Regions from separate parts of the Cupriavidus sp. GW823-FHT06D04 genome, predicted to be linked through region 1. Evidence: predicted binding sites of a transcription regulator. Region 1 holds the regulator's gene; each other region holds the start of a gene.
What was found. The regulator LexA, encoded in region 1, represses DNA repair genes until DNA is damaged. The targets are predictions, from matches to a motif close to ACTGTATNNNNATACAGT.
Positions count from the first base shown of each region.

Region 2: the regulator LexA is predicted to act here: its motif matches at 1,796-1,813, upstream of recA (recombinase RecA).
Region 3: the regulator LexA is predicted to act here: its motif matches at 5,272-5,289, upstream of AC1Q7H_RS03865 (ATP-dependent helicase).

Region 1 is NZ_JBXAHL010000009.1:66,726-76,265, reverse strand. Features, by position in the region: gene AC1Q7H_RS14160 (hypothetical protein) at 89-391, opposite strand; gene dusA (tRNA dihydrouridine(20/20a) synthase DusA) at 1,053-2,117, shown strand; gene AC1Q7H_RS14150 (hypothetical protein) at 3,099-3,407, shown strand; tRNA gene AC1Q7H_RS14145 (tRNA-His) at 3,514-3,589, shown strand; gene AC1Q7H_RS14140 (hypothetical protein) at 3,648-4,025, shown strand; gene AC1Q7H_RS14135 (hypothetical protein) at 4,065-4,235, opposite strand; gene lexA (transcriptional repressor LexA) at 4,346-4,999, opposite strand; gene AC1Q7H_RS14125 (asparaginase) at 5,258-6,250, shown strand; gene rpsF (30S ribosomal protein S6) at 6,369-6,743, shown strand; gene priB (primosomal replication protein N) at 6,821-7,120, shown strand; gene rpsR (30S ribosomal protein S18) at 7,124-7,402, shown strand; gene rplI (50S ribosomal protein L9) at 7,435-7,887, shown strand; gene AC1Q7H_RS14100 (replicative DNA helicase) at 8,056-9,447, shown strand.
Region 2 is NZ_JBXAHL010000002.1:285,463-295,002, reverse strand. Features, by position in the region: gene recX (recombination regulator RecX) at 23-490, opposite strand; gene recA (recombinase RecA) at 591-1,655, opposite strand; gene AC1Q7H_RS05065 (response regulator) at 1,882-2,571, shown strand; gene AC1Q7H_RS05060 (sensor histidine kinase) at 2,627-4,183, shown strand; gene AC1Q7H_RS05055 (DUF4212 domain-containing protein) at 4,180-4,515, shown strand; gene AC1Q7H_RS05050 (MFS transporter) at 4,759-6,459, shown strand; tRNA gene AC1Q7H_RS05045 (tRNA-Met) at 6,593-6,669, shown strand; gene mepK (peptidoglycan L,D-endopeptidase MepK) at 6,773-7,360, opposite strand; gene AC1Q7H_RS05035 (L,D-transpeptidase family protein) at 7,391-8,983, opposite strand; gene AC1Q7H_RS05030 (LuxR C-terminal-related transcriptional regulator) at 9,069-9,540, opposite strand, start outside.
Region 3 is NZ_JBXAHL010000002.1:43,070-52,609, forward strand. Features, by position in the region: gene AC1Q7H_RS03840 (D-alanyl-D-alanine carboxypeptidase family protein) at 1-599, shown strand, start outside; gene AC1Q7H_RS03845 (YbeD family protein) at 661-969, shown strand; gene AC1Q7H_RS03850 (class I SAM-dependent rRNA methyltransferase) at 1,180-2,376, shown strand; partial or broken gene AC1Q7H_RS03855 (helix-turn-helix domain-containing protein) at 2,436-2,543, shown strand; gene AC1Q7H_RS03860 (aldehyde dehydrogenase family protein) at 2,704-3,123, shown strand; gene AC1Q7H_RS03865 (ATP-dependent helicase) at 3,133-5,232, opposite strand; gene AC1Q7H_RS03870 (TlpA disulfide reductase family protein) at 5,383-5,919, opposite strand; gene AC1Q7H_RS03875 (SoxW family protein) at 6,032-6,538, opposite strand; gene AC1Q7H_RS03880 (hypothetical protein) at 6,687-7,289, shown strand; gene AC1Q7H_RS03885 (LysE family transporter) at 7,373-8,020, shown strand; gene AC1Q7H_RS03890 (hypothetical protein) at 8,099-8,287, shown strand; gene AC1Q7H_RS03895 (GntR family transcriptional regulator) at 8,269-8,895, opposite strand; gene AC1Q7H_RS03900 (porin) at 9,200-9,540, shown strand, end outside.

The DNA.
Region 1 (9,540 bases):
TCGCATCAACAATGCACTGGCCGAGTACGCCACCGCTACCCGGATTGCGGAAGCGTGCTTGCGAGCGGGTTTCCCGGGGGTAGTTGGCCTAGCCGTGCTGTTGCTCTTCAGCTGGCTCAGCCCGATAGGCCGACCAGTAGTAGTGGCTGTGTCGGTTGTGGCGGGCCAGCTCCTTCTCGATGAAAAGCCGGACGGTGCCGAGGTGCCCAGCCTCGACCAGGACCTCATGGTGGCTGGGCCCGTCGTGCGTGGCACGAGGCAGCGTCTGCAGGCCAGCGGCAATGTAGTGCCCCTGAACTCGACCGAGGATGCCGTTTGCGCCGGGAGCGGGGAACGGCTTGGGGGGTGTGGCCGGAAGATGGCAGCCTGCCGCGCGTTTGCTGTTGCCCATGCTCAGCTCCGACCGGCGACGACGCGCACGCCGTCCCGAGAAACCTCGATCCGCGGCTGGTGGCCATAAGCCCGCAACAGCCGGACATTTTCCCGGGTGGAACTCGGAATGTCCTTCCTACGGACTAGTGCGCTGTTGGTGATGAGAAAGGCGCCACAGCTCGGGCAATGGTAGAGGTAGCCATGAGATGGGGCGCGAGTGCGCTCAGCGGCAGCGCCGCAGATGGGGCAGTTTGCAGGTTCGGGCGACATGGCGGGGGCATGGATGAGTACTGTATGGATATACAGTATAGCGCGCTGACCGGAATCGCCATCGGTCATTTTCTTCAGGGTGGCTATCCCTGCGTGGCTTATTGTCGTTTCGACCGACTGATGCCTCCAAGCTTGCCGAGCACCTTGCATGCATCCGCCATGGCTTGCTCGTTGAGCGGGTACCCCCATGCCGGCTGGGCGATAGAGAAGACCGGGCTCAGGTGCGCCATGTTGAACACGACGGCGCTGCCTTGGCTCAGGCGAACCTGCGCGGTGTACCCTATACTTCCGTCCTTTCGCACGCGCTGCGTGATCGTCCCCATATTCTCGGCGCTACAAAAGTTGAGATGGTGCTAAATCGTAGCGCTTGGGACGGAAAAATTGGACGAAATAGGCGGAATCGGCAGGAAATGGAACGCACTCACGGCACCCCGGAAACTGAGGCTACAGGCGGGAAACAAGGAAATATAAGGGCTCGCAGAATATCTGTAGCCCCGATGATGGACTGGACCGACCGCCACTGCCGCATGTTCCACCGCCAGCTCAGCCGCCACACCTGGCTGTACACCGAGATGGTGACCACCGGCGCGCTGCTGCATGGCGACGTCCCGCGCCATCTGGATTTCGATGCGGCCGAACACCCGGTCGCGCTGCAGTTGGGCGGCAGCGAGCCGGCCGATCTTGCCATGGCGGCCAAGCTGGGCCAGCAATGGGGCTATGCGGAAGTCAACCTGAACTGCGGCTGCCCATCCGAGCGCGTGCAGCGCGGGGCCTTCGGCGCCTGCCTGATGGCAGAGCCGCAACTGGTGGCCGACTGCGTCAAGGCGATGCGCGAAGCGGTGGACATCCCGGTCACCGTCAAGCATCGCATCGGCATCGACAAGATCGAGCACTACGATTTCGTTCGTGATTTCGTCGGCCGGGTGGCCGAGGCGGGTTGCGGCACGTTTATCGTCCACGCGCGCAATGCGATCCTGAAGGGCCTGAGCCCGAAAGAAAACCGTGAGATTCCGCCGCTGCGCTATGAGGTGGCGTACCAGCTGAAGCAGGAGTTTCCGGGCCTTGAGATCCTGATCAACGGCGGCATCGTCAGCTATGACGAGATGGCGGCCCACCTCGAGCACGTCGATGGCGTGATGATCGGTCGCGAGGCATACCATCAGCCCTATGTATTGGCCGAAATGGATGCGCGCTTCTATGGCGATGCGAGTGCGCCGACGCCGTCGCGGCTCGACGTCGAACTGGCGATGCAGCGCTATATCGGCGACCTGGTGGAGCGGGGTGGATATATGGGTGCGGTCACGCGCCACATGCTCGGCCTGCATCGTGGAATTGCGGGCGGGCGCGGCTGGCGCCGCGTGCTGTCGGATGCCAAGCGCATGAATGCGGCACGCACGCGTGCCGATGTGAATGCATTGTTCGAAGAGGCGCGCGCGCACTTGCGGCCGCAGACACAAGAGCCACTTGCCGCGTAAGCGAGCGTGGCCCGCGCGCGCACTGCCGAGGCCGCGTTCTAACTTCAAATCGTGAAAATGTGCATGGCTGCGCGGGGGTACCGCGCGCCGCACTTGCAATGCCTGATCGCCCGGAAACCGGCGCCAGGAAAGGGATTCCCCTAATTCGCTGAGGCAGGGCACTTCCATACACTGTGCCTGCCCTCGAATACAGGGCTTTCTTCAACTGATTATTAGCCCGCTTCGGCGGGCTTTTTTTTGTCGGCGCTTTCTTGCTGCTACGCCAGGCTTGTTGCTCTTCGTTTACCCGTATGGTGCATTGCCGGGATGACAGTTACAGTGCAACCGCCTTCAGGGCATTTGAGATCGCTAAATTTAAGAGTCCGCGCTGCGGACTCTTTTTTTGCGCGCTCGCATTGCATGCGCCAGACGAGGGAATTAGACGGTCGCCCTCGTAAAGAGTTCCATCGGTCACGCTGGCAGGCTAGCGCGTATGGCTGATGCCTACGTCCAGCGTGCCGTATGTCGTGATGCTGGATTCCCTGCCGTCGACCCCGCCGCCAGCACATCCGCCGAGCAAGGCCGCCAATACTGTCAGCGCAAGAATTCGCGCAGGCCATCTACACTTGATTTGCATTCCCGTTCCCTGCGTTCGTTGACGTGTCGATTTTGTCGATGACGTCGATTGGGCTCGCATACGCTCGCGAGGTTCCATCGCCAGGTGCTGGCGCCACGGCAATGAGCGGGCAGGGTGGCCAAAAAGAGGCAGGCGGCCCGATGGGGCGGGCCGCCTGACGGGAAGGTCGAGGGGGGTCAATGTCCCTCAGGCACAAGTATCGCTTCGCGCATTTGCGGCATGAACCCTGCAGAGGTAGGGGCTGTGCACAGCATATTTCCGCGAGCGATCGACGGCATGCGCGAAGGTGCCAGCCGGGCCGGGCGCCCTGGTCGGCGGCCGTGATACGATCCCTCGCATTTGCCCCAGGCGAGACAAGGCATGGCATGCGGACCGATGCCGGCAGGGGGGGCAGCGTGGAAAGAGCAAACGTGGAAAACGAAGCGCCGTTCGGTGTTGTCTATGAAGACTTCAGGGTGGTCTGGGTTGCCGAGCAACTGCAGGACGGCAAATGGACGGCACGCTACTGCTGGCACCCCGGCACTTCGGAAGCCGCGGGCAAGGCGTTGCAGGAAGCCGTGCTGAACGGCAAGTCGCGCCGCCTGTTGGGGCAGTTCGATACCGAAGCCGAGACCGTCGAGGCCATCAAGCAGGCAGTGCTGCTTGAGGCAAAGTGGAGCCCGTCCCGAACCTGAGCTTTTATCTAAAAAAAATTGTGCCGGATACTAGCCATCCCGGAAAACTGTTTGTATAATCTTGGTTTTCGTCGATCAGCAACGTAACGCGCTGATGACTTCTACGGTGGCTGTAGCTCAGTTGGTAGAGTCCAGGATTGTGATTCCTGTCGTCGTGGGTTCGAGTCCCATCAGCCACCCCAAAGCATTTTCCAGAACGGCGCCTCGCGAGGGCGCCGTTTTGCATTCCCCGGGGATGGTATGTCTGTTCGAGCGGCAGTGATTGGCGTAGCGATGGCAGCCATGGTGGCAGGGTGTGCCACCGGTACTTCTGAAAAGGACATTCGCGCGCGTGCGCCCATGCGCTTGTTCACGCCAGCAACGATGGGCGATGTTGCGAAATGCCTGCGCAACAATCTGGGCGATGACGCCGCGGTCATCAACTATCCGGCGAAGAACCAGACTGAGATCCGCATCGGCCAGACCACGTCTGGGGGTGAATACCGATACGCCTATCTGATTTCGCTGACGGCGAAGCCGGATGGTACGGCTCTGGAACTGCGCAAGAGCGATACGTGGTTCCCGCAGCTGACGCCGCAGGAGCTGGAAGCCGAAGCCAAGGCGTGTGTGCGTAGCTGAGGGCGGGGCCCACGGCTACGCGGGCTGCGCCCGCAGGGTTCAGGCAGCCAGCTTTTCGGCGGTTTCGAGTTCAAGCATGCGGCAGATCGCCGCCATGCTGCCGACCATGGTGCGGCGCTGCGTACCCTGGTAGACGCGTACGCCCTTGCTCTGGCGGAACGGCACGGGCTTGACCGGGCGACGGGCGGCGACTTGGTGGATTTGCGGCATGGTGGCACCTCTTTTGGGCAAAGCGGGGTCAACACCCGGCAAGCCGGGTGGCGTCTGCAAAGCAATGGAAGCGGGTGGGCCCGCGCAGGCTCGCTGCCTGCGGTGCCCGGCTAGAAGCCGGAAGATCGGATCAGACCGACGGCGATGCCTTCCAGCGAAAACTCCTCGCCAGGCTCCACGATGATGTTGGTGAAGTCCGGGTTTTCTGCGATCAGTTCGATATGGCCACCGCGCCGCTGCAGGCGCTTGACGGTCACGTCATCACCCAGGCGCGCCACCACGATCTTGCCGTTGGCGGCTTCGCTGGCGCGGCGCACGGCCAGCAGGTCGCCATCGAGGATGCCGGCATCGCGCATGCTCAGGCCGCGCACGCGCAGCAGGTAATCGGGGCGTTCGTCGAAGACCGAGGCGTCGACCTGGTACTGGCGGTCGATATGCTCGGCGGCGAGTATCGGGCTGCCGGCAGCAACGCGGCCCACCAGCGGCAGCGTCAGCTGCATCACGCCGGCCATCGGCAACGAAAACTGGTCAGGCATTTCCGAATCGCTGCGTGCCACCTTCAGGCGGATGCCGCGTGAGGCGCCCGGGGTCAATTCGATCACGCCCTTGCGTGCCAGCGCCCTCAGGTGTTCTTCTGCGGCATTGGGCGATGAGAAGCCGAATTCTGCGGCGATTTCGGCGCGCGTGGGCGGAAAGCCGGTGCGGCGGATCGTGTTGCGGATCAGATCGAAAATCTGCTGCTGCCGGGGTGTCAGGGTCGCCATGGGATCGCCATTCCGTGCGGGGCCGCGGGGATTCCGGGTAAGGGATCGGTCGATCCTTTATCCTGCATCCGGCTGGCCAGGCACTGTATGTTTAAACAGTATGCTGTGATTTTATACAGTATCGGCCTGAGCGCAAGCAGAATTTTTGGGGCGTGTCGCATGGATGGATTTGTGGATCGCCAGCGCGGGCCCGCGGCGAGGCGGGGCGCGCCCGTTACAATCGGCATTCCTGTTTTCCCACTTTCTTTGCACGCCTCCATGACCCAATTGCCTCGCATCGTCGTACTTGCCACCGGCGGCACCATCGCTGGCGCGGCCGGCAACTCCGCCAGCAGCGCTCGCTACCAGGCGGCGACCGTGCCGGTGTCGTCGTTGCTGGCAGCGGTGCCCGCGCTGCAGTCGGCGGCCCGCATCGAAGCCGAGCAGGTGGCCCAGGTCGACAGCAAAGACATGACCTTCATGCTCTGGCAAACGCTGGCGGCGCGGGTTGAGCACTGGTCCGCGCAGCCCGACGTGGCCGGCATCGTGATCACGCACGGCACCGATACACTGGAAGAAACCGCGATGGCGCTGCACCTGACGCAATCGTGTCCGGTGCCCGTGGTGATGACGGCGGCAATGCGGCCATCGACGTCGCTGTCGGCCGATGGCCCGCTGAACCTGCTGGATGCGGTGCGCGTGGCCGCTCATCCCGATGCGCGCGGCAAGGGTGTGCTGGTGGTGCTGAACCAGCAGATCCACGCTGCGCGGGATGTGGCCAAGGCCCACACGTCGGCGGTCGATGCCTTTGTCTCGGCCTGCGGGCCGCTGGGTTTCGTGCAGGATGACTACGTGCGCTTCGCGCGCGCGCCGCGCGCGGCCTGGGTGATTGGGCCGATGCCGACGGCGTGGCCGGTGGTGGAGATCGTGGCCAGCTACGCCCAGCCGGGCAGGGTGGCTGTGGATGCGCTGGTCCGCGCGGGCGTCGCCGGACTGGTGGTGGCTGCCGCTGGCAATGGCTCGGTGCATGAGGTGCTGGCCGAGGCGCTGGCCGATGCCGCTGCCGCGGGTGTGGCCGTGGTGCGCAGTTCCCGCACCGGGGCCGGCCATGTGGCGATTCCGCCCCAGCTCAGCCCGGCGGATGGGGCTTTTGTTTCCGCAACGGACCTCAATCCCTATAAGGCGCGCGTGCTGCTGGCCATGGCGCTAGCAGCCGACGCAGGGCTGGCGCGGGATCCGGCGAGGCTGCAGGCCTTGATTGCCAACGCCTGATTTGCCTGTGTAAACAGCGGCTTGCGCACTTGCCGATACGCGCGCTATAATGTAAGGCTATTCAACCTTGCCACACCGGACTCGTGACGCCCGGGTGGCTAATCCAAAAGGAGCGTCAATGCGTCATTACGAAATCGTCTTCATCGTCCACCCGGACCAGAGCGAACAAGTGCCGGCCATGATCGAGCGCTACAAGCAGCTCGTGACCTCGCAGAACGGCAACGTTCACCGCGTGGAAGACTGGGGCCGTCGCCAGATGGCTTACATGATCCAGAAGCTGGCCAAGGCTCACTACGTTTGCCTGAACATCGAATGCGGCAAGGAAACGCTGGCTGAACTGGAACACGCGTTCAAGTTCAACGACGCCGTCCTGCGCCACCTGATCGTGCAGACCAAGAAGGCCGAGACCGCACCTTCGCCGATGATGAAGGAAGTGCAGCGCGAAGAAGCCCGCAAGGCCGCGCAAACGACCACCGAAGGCCAGGCCGCCTGAGTGCGGACTGCGGTGCGTGCCATGGCTGACAGCGTCAGCCATGGCAGCATGGATTGCAACCAGCAAGAGGCCCCGCGTTGAACCAGCTTCGGCTTGCCGCCACCCTGGCGGAACGCGATGCCCTGCGCTATACCCCGGCCGGGGTCCCCGTCGTGAACTGCATCCTGCAGTACAGCGGCGAGGCCGTCGAGGCGCAAACGCCGCGGCAGGTCGAGTTTGCAATCGCAGCGATGGGGATCGGACAGGTTGGCCAGCGTCTGGAGCGGTTGCCGCTCGGCACGCTGCTCGACTGTGAAGGATTCCTGGCCCGCAGGCACCGCAACAGCAAGGCTCTCGTCTTTCACATCACTGGATGTAAAGCATTCGAAAAGGATTGAATCATGGCATTCGTCAAACGTGACAACAAGAACAAGAAGCGCTTCCAGCAACAGAACCCGCTGTTCAAGCGCAAGCGCTTCTGCCGCTTCACCGTGGCTGGCGTGGAACAGATCGACTACAAGGATCTGGACACCCTGAAGGACTTCATCGGCGACAACGGCAAGATCACGCCGGCCCGCCTGACCGGTACTAAGGCTCACTATCAGCGTCAGCTGGATACGGCCATCAAGCGTGCGCGTTTCCTCGCGCTGATGCCGTACACCGACCTGCACAAGAACTGATCAGGCCCTAGGTCCGTTAAGGAGAGAATGCGATGCAAATTATTCTGCTGGAAAAAGTCGTCAACCTGGGCAACCTGGGTGACATCGTCAAGGTGAAGGACGGTTACGCCCGTAACTTCCTGATCCCGGGCAAGAAGGCCCGCCGCGCTACGCAAACCGCGATCGCCGAATTCGAAGTCAAGCGCGCCGAGCTGGAAAAGGCCGCTGCCGAGAAGCTGGCCGCCGCGCAAGCCGAAGGCGAGAAGCTGAACGGCCTGACGGTACAGATCAGCCAGAAGTCGGGTGTGGACGGCCGCCTGTTCGGTTCCGTGACCAACGCCGACATCGCTGAAGCCCTGGCTGGCCAAGGCTTCAAGCTGGAAAAGGCCCAGGTTCGCATGCCGAACGGCCCGCTGAAGATGGTGGGCGACCACCCGGTCAGCGTCGCGCTGCACACGGACGTCGTGGTCGACGTGACCGTGTCGGTCGTGGGCGAGAGCGTCTAAGGACGTGCCGCCTCGCCGGCGCGCTGCGCCGGCTGAAGCACCGCAAGCACTGCAAGCAAGAAAGGCAGGAGCCCTGGCTCCTGCCTTTTTTGTTGTTCGCTTGTCATTGCAGGCCCGGTCGCCAAATGTACGGCGAAGTGCGTCCACCCGCCGGTATAATCCCTCCCCATGAACGCGCCTGTCGCCGACCCCCAACTCGAGAACCTCAAGGTCCCGCCGCATTCCATCGAAGCCGAGCAATCGGTGCTGGGTGGCCTGCTGCTGGACAACGCCGCCTGGGACCGCATTGCGGACTTCATCTCCGAGGCGGATTTCTACCGTTTTGACCACCGGATGATCTTCCAGAGCATCGCCCGGTTGATCTCGGCCACCAAGCCGGCCGACGTGATCACGGTCTATGAAATGCTGCAGGTGGCTGGCAAGGCCGAGGAGGTGGGCGGGCTGGCCTACCTGAATTCGCTGGCGCAGAACACGCCCAGCGCGGCCAATATCCGCCGCTACGCCGAGATCGTGCGTGAGCGCTCGGTGCTGCGCAAGCTGGTGACGGCGGCCGACGATATCGCCTCGGCCGCGTTTGCGCCCAAGGGCCGCGAGGTGCGCGAACTGCTGGATGAGGCCGAATCCAAGGTCTTTGCGATTGCCGAAGAAGGCTCGCGCGGCCAGAAGGGTTTCCAGGAAATCCAGCCGCTGCTGACCCAGGTGGTCGAGCGCATCGACGAGCTGTATCACCGCGATTCCACCACCGACGTCACCGGCGTCCCGACCGGCTTCATCGACCTGGACAAGATGACCAGCGGCATGCAGCCGGGCGACCTGGTCATCGTGGCCGGCCGCCCGTCGATGGGCAAGACCGCGTTCTCGCTGAACATCGGCGAGCACGTGGCGGTGGAGCAGGGCTTGCCGGTGGCAGTGTTCTCGATGGAAATGGCGGGCACCCAGCTGGCCATGCGTATGCTCGGCTCGGTCGGCCGCCTCGACCAGCACCGGCTGCGCACGGGCCGCCTGCTGGATGAAGACTGGCCGCGGCTGACGCATGCGATCCAGCGCATGAACGACACCCAGCTGTTCATCGACGAAACGCCGGCGCTGAACCCGATGGAGCTGCGTGCCCGTTCGCGGCGCCTGGCGCGCCAGTGCGGGCAGCTTGGCCTGATCATCATCGATTACCTTCAGCTGATGTCAGGTTCCGGCGGCGGCGAGAACCGCGCCACGGAAATTTCCGAAATTTCCCGTTCGCTCAAGGGCCTGGCCAAGGAACTCAACTGCCCGGTGATTGCACTGTCGCAGCTGAACCGAAGCCTGGAACAGCGCCCCAACAAGCGTCCGGTGATGTCCGACCTGCGCGAATCCGGCGCTATCGAACAGGATGCCGACGTGATCCTGTTCATCTACCGCGACGAGGTCTATAACGCGGACTCCCAGGACAAGGGCACGGCCGAGATCATTATCGGCAAGCAGCGTAACGGCCCGATCGGCACGGTGCGCCTGACCTTCCTGGGCCAGTTCACGAAGTTCGACAACTTCAGCGGCGGCCCGGCTTTCTTCGACAACGACACCTGACGAAGTCAAGCCAGCCTGCAATCGTCTGTGCGGCGCCGTCTTGTTTGCGCCAAATTCGCGGGCAATGTCCCTGTAACCCTGTAAAATATTGCG
Region 2 (9,540 bases), on a different contig from region 1:
CGCTTGCGCCATACGCCGGTACTTAACCCTCGTCGCCATAGTCTTCGTCCGCACCCTGGATGATCTTGCTGACGACCGAACGCGAGAACCCGCGCGCCACCATGAAGCGGATCTGCTTGGCCCGCGCCTCGGGTGTGTCGGGCGGAGTGCCGAAGCGCTTGCGCCAGACCTCACGGGCGCGCTCCACTTCCGTGGCGCGCAGCCGCTCTTGTAGATCACCCAGCTGCTCGCTGCCGAGCTTGTGGGTCTTGGCCTCCTGCATCACGCGCGCGGTGCCGTAGCGGGCGCCGCGGCGGTGCACCAGGCTGTCGGCAAAGCGCTGGTTCGACAGCCAGTTCTCGCGCTCCAGCGCGTCCAGCAACTGCTCCAGCTGCTCGGCCGACTCGGCATGCGGCGCCAGCTTGCGCGCCAGTTCGGCACGGCTGTGCTCGCGGCGCGACAGGTAGCCGACGGCGCGGGCCTTCAGCGAGAGCGGGGGACGGGTTGCCATGGGTTACCGAATTCTGTGGATGGGGACCCGCGCCAAGCAAAAAGGCCGGGGCATCGGCGATGCCCCGGCCTTCCGGATGGCGCAATGGCCGCTGGCGCGGTCAGTCTTCGACCGCTACCGGCGTGGCAGCCGCCGTGGGGTTCATGGCCACCACGCCCAGCGCCGCGCGCACCTTGTTTTCGATCTCGTCGGCAATGTCCGGGTTCTCGCGCAGGTATTCGCGCGCGTTGTCCTTCCCCTGGCCGATCTTGTCGCCGTTGTAGCTGTACCAGGCGCCGGACTTCTCGACGATCTTGGCGTCCACGCCCAGGTCGATGATCTCGCCCTGGCGCGAGATGCCCTGGCCATAGAGGATGTCGAAGAAGGCTTCGCGGAACGGCGGCGACACCTTGTTCTTGACCACCTTGACCTTGGTCTCGTTGCCGATCACGTCGTCGCCCTTCTTGATCGAGCCGATGCGGCGGATATCCAGTCGCACCGAGGCGTAGAACTTCAGCGCGTTGCCACCAGTGGTGGTTTCCGGCGAGCCGAACATCACGCCGATCTTCATGCGGATCTGGTTGATGAAGATCACCAGGCAGTTGGTGCGCTTGATGGTGCCGGTCAGCTTGCGCAGCGCCTGGCTCATCAGGCGGGCCTGCAGGCCCGGCAGCGAGTCGCCCATTTCGCCTTCGATTTCGGCCTTGGGCACCAGCGCCGCCACCGAGTCGATCACGATCAGGTCGATCGAGCCCGAGCGCACCAGCGCGTCGGTGATTTCCAGCGCCTGCTCACCGGTGTCCGGCTGCGAGATCAGCAGGTCGCCGACATTGACGCCCAGCTTGTTGGCGTAGCTGACGTCCAGCGCGTGCTCGGCGTCGATAAAGGCGCAGGTGCCGCCCAGCTTCTGCATCTCGGCCACGACCTGCAGCGTCAGCGTGGTCTTGCCCGACGATTCCGGACCATAGATCTCGACCACGCGGCCGCGCGGCAGGCCGCCGACGCCAAGCGCGATGTCCAGGCCGAGCGAACCGGTGGATACCACCTGGATGTCCTTCTCGACCTCGCCGTCGCCCAGGCGCATGATCGAGCCCTTGCCGAACTGCTTCTCGATCTGGGAGAGCGCGGCGGCAAGCGCCTTCTGCTTCTCGGCGCTCACGCCGGCACCTGCCTTCTTGTCGTCCATGGTCGTCCTTGAATCAATGGTGTATAAATAGGCCGCATGTGGCGCGGCACCGGCATTTTCCGGCGCCAGCGCCGGCCCGGCTGTCTGCGCGGCCGCTCTCCAGGGGGTCTCCCCGGGCAGCCCCAGCGGAACGTGCGGGTACTGTATAAAAAAACAGTATGCTTGGCAAGCCCCATCGCGCCCCATTCCGCCGGCGCCGGCTATGCCGGCCAGGGTGGAGACAACCATGCGCATTCTGATCGCCGAAGATGACGACGTGCTGGCCGACGGCCTGACGCGCTCGCTACGCCACTCGGGCTATGCCGTCGACCACGTCACCAATGGCCTGGAAGCCGATTCCGCGCTGTCGACCCAGACCTTCGACCTGCTGATCCTGGACCTGGGCCTGCCGCGCATGTCCGGGCTGGAAGTGCTCAAGCGCCTGCGCGCGCGCGGCGCCATGCTGCCGGTGCTGATCCTGACCGCCGCCGACAGCGTCGACGAGCGCGTCAAGGGCCTGGACCTTGGGGCCGACGACTATATGGCCAAGCCCTTTGCCCTGTCCGAACTGGAAGCGCGCGTACGCGCGCTGGTGCGGCGCGGCGCCGGCGGCGGCGCCACGCTGATGCGGCACGGGCCGCTGGCCTACGACCAGGTCGGGCGCATCGCCTATATCAACGACCAGATGCTCGACCTGTCCGCGCGCGAGATCGGGTTGCTGGAGATCCTGCTGACACGCAGCGGCCGCCTGGTATCGAAAGAGCAGTTGGTGGACCACCTGTGCGAGTGGGGCGAGGAAGTCAGCAACAACGCCATCGAGGTCTACGTGCACCGACTGCGCAAGAAGATCGAAGTCGGCGGCATCCGCATCGCCACTGTACGCGGGCTTGGCTACTGCCTGGAGAAATTCCAGCCGGCGGTGGCCACGCACCACTGATCCCCACCCGACGCAACCGCAGGCCAAGCGACCGACCTGAGCGCAAACCGCCGAGATGAGCCTGCTGCGACTGCCTTGGCGGCGCGCGCCCCGCGCCGCGCCACCCCCTCCTTCCACCGCCCCGGCCCCGGACGCCGCCGACCAGGACCTGGCCGACGCACTGCCGCACCTGGAGGAAAGCACCGCGCATCCGTCGCCGCGCTCATTGTTCGGCGAGATCCTCGACTGGATGCTGGCGCCGCTGCTGCTGCTCTGGCCGATGAGCATCGCGGTGACCTACCTGGTGGCCAAGTCGATCGCCAACGGGCCCTTCGACCGCGCGCTGGAGGCCAGCGCCATCGTGCTGTCGCAGCAGGTGCGCGAGGTCAACGGGCGCATCACGCTGCAGCTGCCGCTGTCGGCGCGCGAGATCCTGCGCGCCGACGAGACCGACAACATCTATTACCAGGTGGTCGGCAAGCGCGGCGAGTATATCGCCGGCGACCACGACCTGCCGCTGCCGTCCGAGGAAGACCAGGGCCATGCGGGCCTGGTGTCCCTGCGCGATGACCACGTGGCCGGCAACGACGTGCGCGTGGCCTACACCTATATCGACCTGAAGCAGGTCAGCGGCACCCAGCCGGTGCTGGTGCAGGTGGCCGAGACCCTGGACAAGCGCGCGCGCCTGGCCAACGAAATCATCAAGGGCGTGATCCTGCCGCAGTTCGTGATCCTGCCGCTGGCGGTGGTGCTGGTGTGGTTCGGGCTGTCGCGCGGGCTGGCGCCGCTGACCGCGATCCAGCAGCGCATCCGCGCGCGCAACCCCGGCGATACCAGCCCGATCGACGAACGCGCCGCACCGCAGGAAATCACGCCGCTGGTGGGTTCGTTCAACGACCTGCTGGCGCGCCTGGACCAGTCGGTGCAGACCCAGAAGCGCTTTATCGCCGATGCCGCGCACCAGATGAAGACACCACTGGCGGGCCTGCGCATGCAGGCCGAGCTGGCGCAGCGCGAGCAGTCGCCGGAAGAGCTGCGGCGCTCGCTGGCGCAGATCGCCGGCAGCTCTGAGCGCACCGCGCACCTGGTCACGCAGCTGCTGTCGCTTGCGCGCATGGAAAACCTGGCGGGCACCGGCGGCATGGCGGCGCTGGACCTGGCGGCGCTCGCGCGCGAGGTGGTCAAGGACTGGCTGCCGCAGGCCTGGGCGCGCGACATCGACCTGGGACTGGATGCGGACGACCATCCGGTGATGGTGCAGGGCAACCGCCTGATGCTGACCGAGATGCTGAACAACCTGCTCGACAACGCCATCCGCTACACGCCGCGCGGCGGGCATGCCACGGTGCGCGTCAGCGCCGACGCCTTCGAGCCGTTCGCCTACCTGGATGTGGAAGACACCGGCCCGGGCATTGCGCCGGCCGAGCGCGAGCGCGTGATGGAGCGCTTCTACCGCGTGCTCGGCACCAATACTGAAGGCAGCGGCCTGGGCCTGGCGATCGTGCGCGAGATCGTGCAGCAGCACGGCGGCGACGTCCAGATTTCCGACCATGTCTACCAGCAATCGCCACGGCTGGCCGGCGCGCATTTCCGCGTGACGCTGCGCCGGCCCGACTACCTCCCGCCCGCATGAACGACAGCCCCGCCCCCGATAGTGCCGAAGCCCGCCAGCGCCAGGCCTGGCGGCGCAACCTGCGCTGGATCTGCGGACTGCTCGCGATCTGGTTCACCGTCACCTTCGTGGTGGCATGGTTTGCGCGCGACCTGCGCTTCGACTTCTTCGGCTGGCCGTTCTCGTTCTGGGTCGGCGCGCAAGGCGCGCTGGTGGTGTACGTGCTGATGGCCGCGCTCTACGCCTGGCGCATGAACCGCGCCGACGGCGAAACCGACACCGACAGCCTGGCCGCGCCCGCCCCGGCGCCTTCGCAGGGCGCGTCGCGCGGCACGGGCGCCGATGCTGCATAGCCGCACCCCTGCAAAGCGCGCCATTGCGCCACACAAGCACATCGCCCTCCGCAGCGCAGCATCCAGCCGCCCGCCGGCGGCTAGCGTATACCCCGACATTCTTTGACGATTCCGTGCCCGGTTCTGTCAGAACGCAGTAAGTTTCGCCACCCACAATCCTCTGCAACTCAGGCATAGCGGCCAGCCGCGCGGTCTTTTCCGCGCCACGCCCACCCGAGATCCATTCCAGACGGAGGAGACGATATGGCAAACGTGCAAAACGTTGCGGTGCCCGGAGGGGGCGCGCAGAACGCACCGATGACAGCCGAAGAGCGCAAGGTGATCTTTGCCTCATCGCTGGGCACGGTGTTCGAGTGGTACGATTTTTATCTCTACGGCTCGCTGGCGGCAATCATTGCCAAGCAGTTCTTCGCCGGACTGGATCCCACCTCGGCCTTCATCTTCGCGCTGCTCGCATTCGCCGCCGGCTTTATCGTGCGGCCGTTCGGCGCGCTGGTGTTCGGCCGCCTGGGGGACATGATCGGGCGCAAGTACACCTTCCTGGTGACGATCCTGATCATGGGCCTGTCGACCTTCATCGTCGGCCTGCTGCCGGGCTATGCCACCATCGGCTGGGCTGCGCCGATCATCCTGATCGCCCTGCGCATGCTGCAGGGCCTGGCGCTCGGCGGCGAGTACGGCGGTGCCGCCACCTACGTGGCCGAGCACGCACCGCACGGCAAGCGCGGCGCCTATACCTCGTGGATCCAGACCACGGCCACGCTGGGCCTGTTCCTGTCGCTGATCGTGATCCTGCTGTGCCGCGAAATGACCGGGCCCAACTTCGAGACCTGGGGCTGGCGCATCCCGTTCCTGGTGTCGATCCTGCTGCTGGGCGTGTCGGTGTATATCCGCCTGTCGATGAGCGAATCCCCGGCGTTCCAGCGCATGAAGGCAGAGGGCAAGACCTCCAAGGCCCCGCTGACCGAATCCTTCGGCCAGTGGCGCAACCTGAAGATCGTGATCCTGGCGCTGGTCGGCCTGACCGCCGGGCAGGCCGTGGTGTGGTACACCGGCCAGTTCTACACGCTGTTCTTCCTCACCCAGGTGCTGAAGGTCGACGCCAAGACCGCCAACCTGCTGATCGCCGGCGCGCTGGTGCTGGGCACCCCCTTCTTCGTGTTCTTCGGTTCGCTGTCCGACAAGATCGGCCGCAAGTGGATCATCATGGCCGGTTGCGCGCTGGCAGTGCTGACCTACTTCCCCATCTTCAAGGGCCTGACCCACTACGCCAACCCCTCGCTCGAGCGCGCCCAGCAAAGCGCACAGATCGTCGTCACCGCCGATCCGAAGCAGTGCTCCTTCCAGGGCAGCCCGATCGCCCGCGAGATCGACTTCCGCAGCTCGTGCGACATCGTCAAGCGCACCCTGGCCCAGGCATCGGCCAGCTATGAAGTCGTCGACGCGCCCGCCGGCACCACCGCCACGGTAAAGATCGGCGACACGGAGATCCCCTCCTTCAACGCCAGCCTGGTCCCCGCCGGCCACAGCTTCGACGACGCCAGCAAGAAGCAGATTGCCAGCTTCAAGAAGCAAGTGGCGGACTCCATGGCCGCCGCCGGCTACCCGACCAAGGCGGACCCGGCACAGATGAACACGATCATGGTGCTGGTGCTGCTGACCATCCTGGTGATCTACGTCACCATGGTCTACGGCCCGATCGCCGCCATGCTGGTGGAACTGTTCCCGACCCGCATCCGCTACACCTCGATGTCGCTGCCCTACCATATCGGCAACGGCTGGTTCGGCGGCCTGCTGCCCACCATCTCCTTTGCGCTGGTGGCCCAGAACGGCAACATCTACTACGGGCTCTGGTATCCGATCATCATCGCAGCCATCACCTTCGTGATCGGCGCGCTGTTCATCCGCGAGACCAAGGACGTGAACATCTACGCCAACGACTGAGCGGTCGTCCGGCACTAACGGAAACGGCAGGCCATCCGGCCTGCCGTTTTTTTATGCATGGGCCCTTCATGCAAAATCTTCGCAGCAAGGTGTTGACAGCCTCGAAAGCCCAGGTATAATCTCAGTCTTCGTTGGCGAATTAGCTCAGTCGGTTAGAGCGACGGAATCATAATCCGCAGGTCCGGGGTTCGAGTCCCTGATTCGCCACCATCTATTTTAAAAGCCGCGATCCCGCATGGGTTCGCGGCTTTTTTCTTTGGGTCGTTACCAGGGCGCAAGCGAGCCGCCCATCATGGGCGGCCACAGACAACGCTTACCAGTAACGCACGCGCCCGGTATCGATGTGCACGAACTGGTCAGACTCATAGAAGCCGACACCCCCGCCCTGCAATGACTTGGCCGCGTCGCGCACGTCCGCCAGCGGCACGCCGGCCAGGCGGATGTCGATGGCCTTGCCGTCCATGTGCAGGCTGTGCCTGGCCACGCCGCCGCCGCGCGTGTTGCGCAGGCGCGAGTTGGTGGCGGGGCTGCGGTAGCCGGAAATGACCTGGAACGGCTGGTCGGTGCCAAGCTCGCGGCGGACCTGGAACAGCAGGTCGAACAGCTGCGGGTCGATCATGCCGACCTTGCCGGAGTAGTGGTCGCGCAGGAAGCCGTTGAGCGTGGTCAGCGCTTCGGGCACGAAGCGGTCGCCAACGGCATAGACCAACGACACGCGCTCGCCGGTGTGGGTGTGGTCGAAGGCCAGCGTGCGGGCGTCCGGCAGGCCTGCCAGGGCCTGGTTTGCAGGCAGGCTGGCCAGCGCCTGGCGCGGCGTCAACGGCATCAGGCCGGCGGCAAGGGCCAGGCCTCCGGTGGTATGAAGAAAGCGGCGGCGTGCCTTGCGCGTCGCATCAGTCATGGTACTTCCTCTGAATGTGCCAGTGGCGCCTCAGTGGGTGGTGCCGGAGGCGCTTGCAATAGCTGGTTGCTGGGGCCGTCCGTTGCGTTGCCGCAGTGCCTTGTCCAGCAATTTGTCGTGACCGTAGATGTCAGGCAAGAAGGATACACGACCATCGGCGCGCGCAATGACCGTGCCGTAGGCCAGCACCACCGGCAAGGGCTGCTGCAGGCGCACCGTATTGGACTTGCCACGCGTCATCGCTTCGCGGATCCGGGTCTCGTTCCAGTCCGGCATATCCTGCAACACGAACTGGGCCAATGCTACTGGGGCTTCCACGCGGATGCAGCCGTGGCTGAAGTCGCGCCGGTCGCGCTTGAACAGCTGTGGCGAGGGCGTGTGGTGCAGGTAGATGTTCTCATTGTTGGGAAACACGAACTTGATATCGCCCAGCGCGTTCAGCGGGCCCGGCCGCTGGCGGATGCGCATGCGGCCGTTCAGCACGGCGTCGAGATTCTCGTCGGACAGCGTGGTCACGGCCTTGCCGTCGCCACTAACGAACTCCAGGCCCTGCCGGTTGAAGTAAGCCGGATCGCTGCGCAGGTGCGGCACGGTCTCGCGGCGCGCGATCGAGGGCGGGATGTTCCAGTACGGGCTGAACTCGATGTAGCGCATATCCTCCTCGAACAGCGGCGTGCGCGTATCCAGTGCCTTGCCGACGATCACCTTCATCTCGAGCTTGATGTCGAGCTTGCCGTCGCGGATCTCATAGGCGCGCAGCATGAACTCCGGCACATTCACCACGATCATGCGCGGACCGTCCAGCGGCGTCCAGCGCAGCCGCTCCATGGTCAGTTCGATTTGCCGCACACGGCTGGCGATGGGCAGGTTGAGTTGTGCCAGCGTGCCCGCGCCGATCACGCCGTCGGCCTCCAGGCCGTGGCGCGACTGGAACGCCTTGACGCCGCCGACCAGGGCGCCTTCGTAGCGGGCCGGCGCCTGGGTGCCGGCGGGCAGGTCGCCCAGCGCGACCAGGCGTGCAGTCAGCGCCGCGGCACCGGCCCAGGGCTGGCCCGGCGTCAGCTTGCTCCCCGGCAACGGTGGCAGCGGCTGCCCCCAGGCCGGCTGCTTCGCGATCTCGCGGTACCGCGCCAGGGCCTCCCGCAGCGTGCCATAGAGCGGGAAGGTGGGCGCTGCCTGGCGGATGGCGTCGGGCAGCCGCTGCTGCGTGACGGCATCGCGCAGCCACGTGGCGGCATCGAAGGGCCGTTCCGCCTGCGGGGCAAAGTTGGCATGGACCGCGCGCGGGTTGACGCGTCCGCCGTGCAGGTCTGCCAGCATCCGCTCCATCGCGGCGCTCAGCGCGGCATCCACGCGTGCGGCCGCGTCCGGCGGCAGGGCTGGCCCGCTGGCGGCCTGGACCACGGCCTGGCGCAAGGCGTCGGCATCGTAGTCGCGCGGATCGAGGCCGTCGGCCGCGGCCGCGGCCAGCGCATCGACGGCCTGGCGCGCAGCCGGCACCGGACGGCCCTGCGCAAACCACATCGGCTCATTGGCGAAGGCAGGCATGGCCAGGCACGCGGCGGCACAGGCAAGCACGACAGCGCCCAGGCGGCGCGCGGCGGCATTCAGGGTCGGAGGCATCGGGCGGAAAGCTCGGATTCGTCACACACGCCCACAGTCTACCCGCGATGGCGGCATGGTGCGGCAAGCCGCCCCAGGGTGCGCGTCACCACACCAGCTGATGCCGGCGCGCGTAGTCCGCCATTTCGACCAGGGAGCCGACATTGAGCTTGGCCATGATGTTGGCCTTGTGGGTGCTGACCGTCTTGCTGCTGATTACCAGTTGCTCCGCGATCGACTTGTTGGAATGGCCGCGCGCCAGATACTGCAGGACGGTGATTTCGCGGTTGCTCAGCCGCGCGAAGCCCGATTCCCGCTGCTCGCCGATCTGGCGCACGGTCTCCAGCGTATGCATGGGAAATACCAGGTAGCCGCACAGCACGCCGCGCACCGCGTGCATCACCTCGGCCAGCCCACGCTGCTTGACCACAAAGCCACGGGCGCCCGCGCGCTGCGCCCGCACCAACGCCAGCGTGGCGTCGGTGTCGGTGTCGGACAGTACCAGCAAGGGCACGGCGGGCAGCGTCGCCGAGACGCGCCGGACAAAGTCGATGCCGGGATTGCCGAAGCGGTCGACA
Region 3 (9,540 bases), on a different contig from region 1:
ACTACGCCATGTACTCGCAGAAGGAGTTCACCTATAACAAGATCAGGCAGCCCAACCGCAACCGCCTGCTGTATATCGACCCGACCGTGGACGGGGTCAAGACCGGCCACACCAAGTCCGCCGGCTACTGCCTGATCTCGTCGGCCAAGCGGCCGCTGGCCAACGTGCCGGACGGCTCGCGCCGCCTGATCTCAATCGTGATCGGCACCACCACCGAACAGGTGCGCACCCAGGAAAGCCTGAAGATCCTCAACTACGGCTTCCAGTTCTTCGACACGCTGCGCCTGTACGACAAGGGTCAGGTGCTGGCCACGCCGGACATCTACAAGGGCAAGAGCGGCACGGTCAAGATCGGCGTGCAGAACGAGACCTTCGTCACCGTGCCCAAGGGCACCGGCGGGCGCCTCAAGCCGGTGCTGGAGCGCCAGGAACTGCTGATCGCGCCGATCTCGGCGGGCCAGCAGGTGGGCATGGTCAAGCTGATGGACGGCACCAACAAGGTGGCGGAGTTCCCGGTGGTGGCGCTGGAAGAAGTGCCTGAGGCCGGCTTCTTCGGCCGCCTGTGGGACACCATCCGCCTGTGGTTCAAGCGCAAGTGACCTGAATGCGCGCAAGCTGGCGCGCCATGCGGCGCGCCGGTTTCGTGCCGGAGAATCCGACATGACAACCGACAACCAAGGCAGCGGCAACAAGACTGGCGATATCCCGCCGGAGCAGTCGCTGATCGAGTATCCCAGCCACTTCCCCATCAAGGTGATGGGCGCGATGCAGGACGGCTTTGCCGAGGCCATCGTCGAGCTGGTGCAGGGATTCGATCCCGACTTCCACGCAGGCAAGATGGAAATGCGCCCCTCGAGCGGCGGCAACTACCTGGGCCTGACCGTGACGGTGTGGGTCACCAGCCGCGAGCAGCTCGATGATCTGTATCGGGCGCTGACTTCGCATCCGATGGTGAAGGTGGTGCTGTAAAGGCCCTCCCTCCCGCTCTGTTTTCTCCCCTCTCCCGCGCGCGGGAGAGGGGCAGGGGGTGAGGGCAGGCGCTGGCATACCGACACGCATCACTTCGTCGACGCTCCCGCCCTCACCCCCACCCCTCTCCCGCAAGCGGGAGAGGGGAGCCGCCTTGATGCGTTCGCGCCAGTTTCAATTGCTGGTGGCCTGCAGTTTCCCCATACCAACATGAACACCATCACCCTGAAACCCGGCAAGGAAAAATCCCTGCTGCGCCGCCACCCGTGGATCTACGCCACCGGCATTGCCACGACCGAAGGGCGCTGCGAGCCGGGCGCAACCGTGATCGTGCGCGCCGCCGACGGCCGCTTCCTGGCCAAGGCCGCCTACAGCCCCGAGTCGCAGATCCGCGCGCGCGCGTGGACCTTCGATGAAAACGAGCCGGTCGACCACGCCCTGTTCAAGCGCCGCGTGGCCGCGGCCATTGCCTACCGGCGCCAATGGGTGAAGGACAGCGACGCGGTGCGGCTGATCTTCGGCGAATCCGACCGGCTGCCCGGCCTGATCGTCGACTACTACGGCAATGGTGAAAAGGGCCAGCTGGTGTGCCAGTTCAATTCGGCCGGCGTGGAACACTGGAAGACCGCGATCGTGCAGGCACTGGTCAAGGAGACCGGCTGCCCCAACGTCTATGAGCGTTCCGATGCCGCCGTGCGCCAGCGCGAAGGCCTGGAGCTGGTGACCGGCGTGTTGGCCGGCGCCGAGCCGGATCCGGCGCTGTCGGTCACCGAGCACGGCGTGCGCTACTACGTCGACGTGCGCAACGGCCACAAGACCGGCTTCTATGTCGACCAGCGCGACAACCGCAAGCTTGTGGGCGACCTGGCCGTCGGGCGCGAGGTGCTGAACTGCTTCTGCTATACCGGCGGCTTCTCGCTGGCGGCGCTGCGCGGCGGCGCCACCTCGGTGACCTCGATCGATTCATCGGGCGAGGCGCTGAAGATCGCCGCGGGCAATGTCACGCTCAACGGCTTCGAACCCGAGCGCGCCACCTGGCTCGATGCCGACGTGTTCAAGACCCTGCGTGAATTCCGCGCCGAGGGTCGCCAGTTCGACCTGATCGTGCTGGACCCGCCCAAGTTCGCCCCGTCGGCGCAGCATATCGACCGCGCCGCGCGCGCCTACAAGGAAATCAACCTGGTCGGCATGCAGCTGCTGCGCCCGGGCGGGCTGCTGTTCACCTACTCGTGCTCGGGCGCGATCAGCATGGAGCTGTTCCAGAAGATCGTGGCGGGCGCGGTCACCGATGCGCGCGCCGATGCGCGCATCCTGCGGCGGCTATCGGCGGGCACGGATCACCCGATGCTGGCCGCGTTCCCGGAAGGGGAGTACCTGAAGGGATTGCTGCTGGAAAAGGTGGCGTAGGCCAGCCAGGCCACGCATTCACGGACGGGCAGGCGCGAGTCACGAACAAACTCTCTGAAATGCATGCCTTCGTGGCCGTGGTCGATGCCGGCAGCATTACCGAGGCGGCACGGCGGCTGGACACGACCAAGTCGGTGATCAGCCAGCGTGTGCAGATGCTGGAGCAACGGCTCGGCGCCGTGATGCTGCAACGCGGGCGCGGTGCCGCGGCGACCGAAGCGGGGCAAGTCTTCCACGAATACTGCGTGCGCATCCTGGCCGAGGTGGGCGAGGCCGAGGACGCCGTACTGGCCGCCAATACGAGCCTGCGCGGCCTTCGAGGTCGGCATGGTGCCGGCCAAGCTGCGCTACTACGCCGGGCTCGCGCTCACCGAATACGGCCGCGCCGCCGAGCCGCGGCCGGGGCGGCTGTCGCTGGTGCTGCGCGAGTCGATGGGCGTGGCCGGCATCATCGCGCCGTGGAATTCGCCGGTGGTGCTGATGGTGCGCTCGCTGGCGCCGGCACTGGCGGCGGGCTGCACGGCGGTGATCAAGATGCCGGGGCAGACGGCGCTGACAAATGCGCTGGTGGCGCGCATCATGGCGCGCGCGCTCGAGGCGGGCACCGTGTGGATCAACAACTGGGCGTCGGTCTACGACGAATTCGAGGAGGGCGGCTACAAGCAGTCGGGGCAGGGCGGGCTCAACGGCGTGGCCGCGATCGATGACTTCGTCGTATACAAGCACATCGCGCTGGCGCCGGGGTAGCGCACAGGCTCAGCGCCACATATTCCGCATCCGGCTGGCCAGGTCCACCGGTGCCAGCGCCGGCCTTGTCGGCGCCGCGCCCGGCATCGGCGGCGGCGGCCAGGCACGGCTGTGGAAGTTGGGCATCACGCGATTCGGCAGGAAGCGCGTGCGCGACGCATACACATGCCGGTCGCCGAAGCCTACCTGCTGATGCACATAGAAGCGCTGCGGCACCACGATGTCCAGGTGGTCCTTGGCCCGCGTCATCGCCACATAGAGCAGCCGCCGTTCTTCCTCGATCTCTTCGGTGGTGCCGGTCGCCAGGTCGCTCGGCATGCAGCCGTCGACCGCATTGAGCACGTATACCGCCTTCCACTCCTGGCCCTTGGCCGAGTGGATGGTCGACAGGATCAGGTAGTCCTCGTCGCGCGAGGGCACGCCGGATTCGTCGCTGGAGGCGCTGGGCGGGTCCAGCGTCAGCTCGGTCAGGAAGCGCTCGCGCGCGCCGTAGGTGGCGGCGATGCGCTCCAGCTGCTGCAGGTCGGCCTGGCGCGCGGCGGCATCGTCGTGCAGGCGCTCCAGGTGCGGCGCGTACCAAGCCAGCACTTGCTCGAACTCCGACGGCCACGGCGAGGTGGGCGCCATCAGCGCGCGCGCCAGCGCCAGCAGGTCGGCCCAGGCGGGCGCGGCGGCCGGCGGCGGCTCGAATTCCTCCAGCGAGAACAAGGGCTCGGTGGCCAGCGCCATCGCATCCAGCACGCGCGCCGCGGTTTTGGGGCCGATGCCGGGCAGCAGCTGCAGCGTGCGGAAGCCCGCCATGCGGTCGCGCGGGTTTTCCAGCCAGCGCACCACCGCCAGCACGTCCTTGACGTGGGTCGACTCCAGGAATTTCAGTCCGCCGAACTTCACGAACGGGATATTGCGCCGGGCCAGCTCGATCTCCACCTGCGCACTGTGGTCGGCGGCGCGGAACAGCACCGCCTGCGCCATCAGCGTCAGGCCGGCCTCGCGCCGCGCCAGCACCTGCTCGACCACGTAGCGGGCCTGGTCGGCCTCATCGTTGACCACGATCACGCCGGGCTTTTCGGCCGAGGCGCGCTCGGACCACAGGTCCTTGGTATAGCGCTCGGCCGCCAGCCCGATCACGGCGTTGGCGGCCTGCAGGATCGGCTGCGTCGAGCGGTAGTTCTGCGACAGCGTGACCTGCTGCGCGGCCGGCGTGAACTGCGCCGGGAAGTCCAGGATATTGCGCACGGTAGCGCCGCGGAAGGCGTAGATCGACTGCGCGTCGTCGCCCACCACGGTCAGGCCGCGGCCGTCCGGTCGCATGGCCAGCAGGATCGACGCCTGCAGCGCATTGGTGTCCTGGTATTCGTCGACCAGCACATGGTCGAAGCGCGTGCCCATGTCCTGCGCGATGGTGGGCTCGGCCATGGCCTGCGCCCAGTACAGCAGCAGGTCGTCATAGTCCAGCACATGCTGCTTCTGCTTGGCCTCGACATAGCCGGCGAACAGGGTGCGCAGCGCATCGGCCCACATCGCGTAGCGCGGGAACTGCTGCCTGAGCACGTCTTCCAGCAGCGCCTGGGTGTTGACCACGCGCGAGTAGATCGACAGGCAGGTTTCCTTCTTCGGGAAGCGGCTGGCGGTCTCTGACAGCCCCAGGTCGTGGCGCACCACGTGCATCAGGTCGGCGGCATCGCCGCGGTCGCTGATGGTGAAGGCGGGCGACAGGCCCAGGGTCTCGGCGTATTCGCGCAGCAGGCGCGCGCCGATGGCGTGGAAGGTGCCGGACCATTGCAGCGCCGCGCGCCCCGCGCCGGTCTGGGTGCCGAGTGCCTGGTCGACGATGCGCTCGACGCGCCGTCCCATCTCGGCCGCGGCGCGGCGCGAGAACGTCAGCAGCAGGATGCGGCGCGGATCGGCACCGGCCAGCACCAGGTGCGCGACCCGGTGCGCCAGCGTATTGGTCTTGCCCGAGCCGGCGCCGGCGATGATCAGCAGCGGCGCGTCGCTGCCGTGTTCCACCGCGGCGCGCTGCTCCGGGTTGAGCCGGGACAGGTAGGCGGGGACGTCATCGGCGTCAGGGGCCGCGAGGTCGGCGGCGGGGGCTAGGTCCAAAGTCACAGGCGGGGCTCGGGGAAGGCTCAGAAAAGGCTGGCGCCAACTGTATATCCATACAGGGATGTCGCGCAACCTGCTGCCCTGGCGATCGTGCCTAAAAACAAAAAAAGGTGCTCAATGAGCACCTTTTCGCTGCGGTTGCCGCCGGGAGCGTTACGCGGACTTTGCCAGCGCGCCATCCAGCAGCTTGTGCAGTGCATCCCACTCGGGCTCGCCCACATAGCGCTTCAGGATGCGACCGTCCTTGTCTACCACGAAGGTGGTCGGCGTCAGCTGCACATTGCCGAAGGCCTTGGCCGCGGCGCCGTCGGAATCCATGGCCACCTTGAACGGCAGGCCGCGCGTCTTGGCGTAGTTCATCACATACATGGGCGGGTCGTAGTTCATCGCCACGGCGACGAATTCCAGCCCCTTGCCCTTGAACTGCTCATAGGTGCGGACCATGTCCGGCATTTCCTTGACGCAGGTGGCGCAGCTGGTGGCCCAGAAGTTGATCATGTAGACCTTGCCCTTGAGGTCGGCGGTGCTGACCTTCTCGCCCGACAGCAGCGTGAAGGTGGCCGCCGGGGCCGTATTGGCCGGCGACAGCGCGCGGTAGCCGAACCAGCCCAGCAGCGCGAGCACGACCACGGCCACGACGATGGGCCAGGGCTTGCGGGAGGTTTTGATGGCAGGGGCAGCAGTGGTCATGGAATCCGGGTCAGGCAGGTTCGGGTCAGCATTGGGACATTCTAATGCCGCGGGCGTTCGCGCGCTGCGCGGGGCCGGGCTGCGGCAATCTGCCGCAAGCGCGCCAATCCGTTCAGCGCCGGGTGGCGATGGCGGCGCGTGCCTGGTCCAGCGCCTGTTCCAGGTAGGCGCCGTAGAAATCCGGCTGCATGCCGCGCAGCGGGCCGGCGGCGGCGCGGCCCTGGCGGTCCAGGAACAGCACCGTGGGCGCCACCCGCACCTGGTGCGCCCGCGCCCACGCGCGCGCGGTAGTCAGGCTGCCGTCGGCATCGCGCAGCGGGGTGTCGGAGGTCATGTCGAGTTCGCGCACGGCAATCTCGCCGGCGGCGGCCTGCGGGCCGAGGTAGTTGCGGCGCACGGCATCGCAATAGCTGCAGCCCGGCATCGACACCAGCACCACCAGCGGCTCGCCGCGGCGCGCGGCCTCGGTGCCGTGGGCGGCCAGGTCGGTGGCCGGCGGCAGATGAGCGGGGCTGGCGGCGGCGGGCATGCTGGTTGCGGCTGCCAGCAACGCGCTCGCGGCCACCCAGCGCAGGCTGGTGGTGGCAAAGACGTGGCGGGCGATGCGGGCGGCAGGCATGGCAGGAACGTGGGGGCAGGGGGTAGTGGGAGCGGCGCGGCAAGCACTGGCGCGCCGCTTTCGGGATAATACCGGTTTCCGCCCGCAGGCGATGGCGCCCGCCAGCGCCGCCCGCAGCCTGTGCGCGCCGTCCCCCCATGGATTCCCGATGCGTCTTGTGCCGCCTCCGCCGAGCTTTCCTGCCGCTGTCCGCCGGCCGCTGCTGTGCTGTGCCGCCGTGCTGGCATTCGCCCTGTGCGCCTGTTCGCCGCGCTATGACTGGCGCACCATCCAGTCTGGCGAGGGCGCCTATGCCGCGCTCTATCCGGGCAAGCCCACCAGCGCCGCGCGCGACGTGACCATTGCCGGGCGCAAGCTGCCGATGACGATGGAAGCCGCGCGCGTCGACGACACGCTCTTCGCCGTGGGCGTGGTGACGCTGCCCGCCGATGACGAAGCCCTGCGGCGCGAGGCGCTGGCGGCGATGCAGGCCGGCCTGCTGGCCAACCTTGGCACGCCGTCGGGCGAGCCGCGCGCGCGGCCGGTCACCATGATGAGTGCCGACCGTCCGGGCCGCCCGCTTGCCGGCGTGGAAGTGCAGGCCAGCGGGGTGTCGCCGCAGGACCAGTCGCCGCGCCGGCTGACGGCGCGCCTGGTGGCCGTGGGTACGCGCGCGTACCAGGCGGTGGTGCTGGAATCGGGCGATGCCGCGCGCGACGCGCGCCAGGCCGAGCAGGTGGAGCAGTTCCTGGGCGGCTTCCACCCGTTCTGACGCGCCGCGCCGCAGGAAAAATTGTTTGTGCCGTGGCTGCGGGATCGTGGCCCCGGCATCGTTGTCGTCAAAGGAGAGTAGGGATGCGTTGGGAAGTGTGGTTGGCTTATTTCGCTGCGTGCTGGGTGATCGCCGTGTCGCCGGGGTCGGGCGCGGTGCTGTCGATGAGCCATGGGCTCTCATATGGGCTGCGCAGGACCACCACCACCATCTTCGGTCTGCAGGCCGGGCTGGTGATCGTGCTGCTGGTGGCGGGCGGCGGGCTGGGCGCGCTGCTGCTGGCCTCGGAGCAGGCTTTCATGGTGGTCAAGACGATTGGCGCGCTGTACCTGATCTACCTCGGCGTGCAGCAATGGCGCGCGAAGATGGAGAGCGGGGCGGACCAGGGTGGCAGCGCCGCCCCCGTGCGCGTGGCGGTGATGAGCCGGCGCCGGCGCTTTGCCACCGGCCTGCTGACCAATGTGACCAACCCCAAGGGCATCATCTTCATGGTCGCGGTGCTGCCGCAGTTCATCGATCCGAACCGGCCGCTGGCGCTGCAGCTGGCGATCCTGGCCGCCACCATGTGCTGCGTGGACCTGGTGGTGATGCATGGCTATGCGCTGCTGGCTTCGCGCATGCAGGGGCTGTTCCGCAATGCGCGCGCGGTGCGCTGGCAGAACCGCTTCTTTGGCAGCGTGCTGATGGCGGTGGGCGCGGCGCTGTTCTTCGTGCGCCGGCAACACGCCTGAGCAGGACTTGCATCATTACTGGCGCGCACCGGCCGGGTTTGCTTCAATGAGGAGGAAACCCGGCCACGGAGACCCCGCATGCCCGCCTTGCCGAACCCCCGCGCCGTTGCGCGCCTGCAGCCGCGCCATACCGTGCCCCCGGTCGAAGAGCCCGGGCCGCCGGGCATCCCCCCGGACTTGCCGTTGCCGCCAGAGGAAGACCCGACCCCGCCCCCGGTCGAGCCGCCGGTGGCCGGGCATGCGGGGTGCTACGGCGTCAGTTCGTAGAAGTCGTTCAGGTAGTACGCGTCGGTCAGTTCGACCGGCTGGTCGTCATGGGTGTAGCCGGTGCGCCGGATGTGCAGCAGCGGCTCGCCCGGCTCGATGCCCAGTCGTGCGGCCAGCTCCTCGGTTGCCACGATCGCGCGCAGCTTCTCGGTGACGCGCAGCACCGGCTTGCCGATCCGCTCCAGGTAGGCGTACAGCGATTCGCCGATGGCGCTGGCGTCGGGCAGCACGGCCAGCGCCAGCGTGGTCACATCCATCCAGAAAATCTGCCCGTCGGCCTTGCGCAGGCGGGTCAGCCTGACGATCTCATCGGCGTCCGGCAGTGCCAGCGCCGCGGCCTCCTGCGTCGTGGCGCGGCGGCGTTCGAACGCCACCAGCTTGCTGGCCGGCGTCATGCCGCGCCGGCGCGCCAGCTCGCTGAAGTTGTCCAGCCGCGCCGCCTTCGGCTCAGGGCGCGGCGCGATAAAGGTGCCCGCGCCGCAGCTGCGCGTGATCGCGCCTTCCTCCGCCAGCACCTGCAGGGCGCGGCGGGCCGTGACGCGTGAAATCCCCAGGGGATCGGCGATGACACCGCCCACATCGCCTTCGGCCATGCGGCTGACGGACACGCGGCCGCCTTCGAGCGCGCCCTGCAAGCCACGCCCACCTGCCCCCCGCCGCCGCAGCCGTGCGCGGCTGCGGTCGACCTTCCCCATCGGCCACAACAACGACGGCCGCGACGACAGCCGCGCCGGTGGATACCGCCTGCCTATCCAGGAGTCATTGATCGTGAAACGCATTGCCCTGACGGCGCTGCTCGCAGCGTCGGCCGGGGGCGCCTGCGCCCAGTCCGCCGGCACCGGCATCACCTTGTACGGCCGCGCCGTGGCCGGCCTCGACTAGGTCAACGGCATCGCCCGCCCGGGCGGCGACGTGGACACCTTCCGCTTCGGCAGCAACCAGTACGGCGTCAGCTTCTGGGGCATGCGCGGTGCCGAGGACCTTGGCGGCGGACTGCGCGGGGTCTTCAACTTGGAGGGCATGATCACCTCCGGCACCGGGCGCTACGATCCGCTATTCAACCGGCGCGCGCAAGTGGGCCTGGCCAGCAACGACTGGGGCACGCTGCTGCTGGGCCGGGCCATGAGCCTGACCGATGACGAGAGCGGCGCGATCGACCCGATGGGCCTGCAGGCCAGTTCGGTCGCCACCCTGGTCTATGGCCGCAACTGGGGCTCGCGCCTCAATGCCGCGACCTACAACTCGCCGGTGTG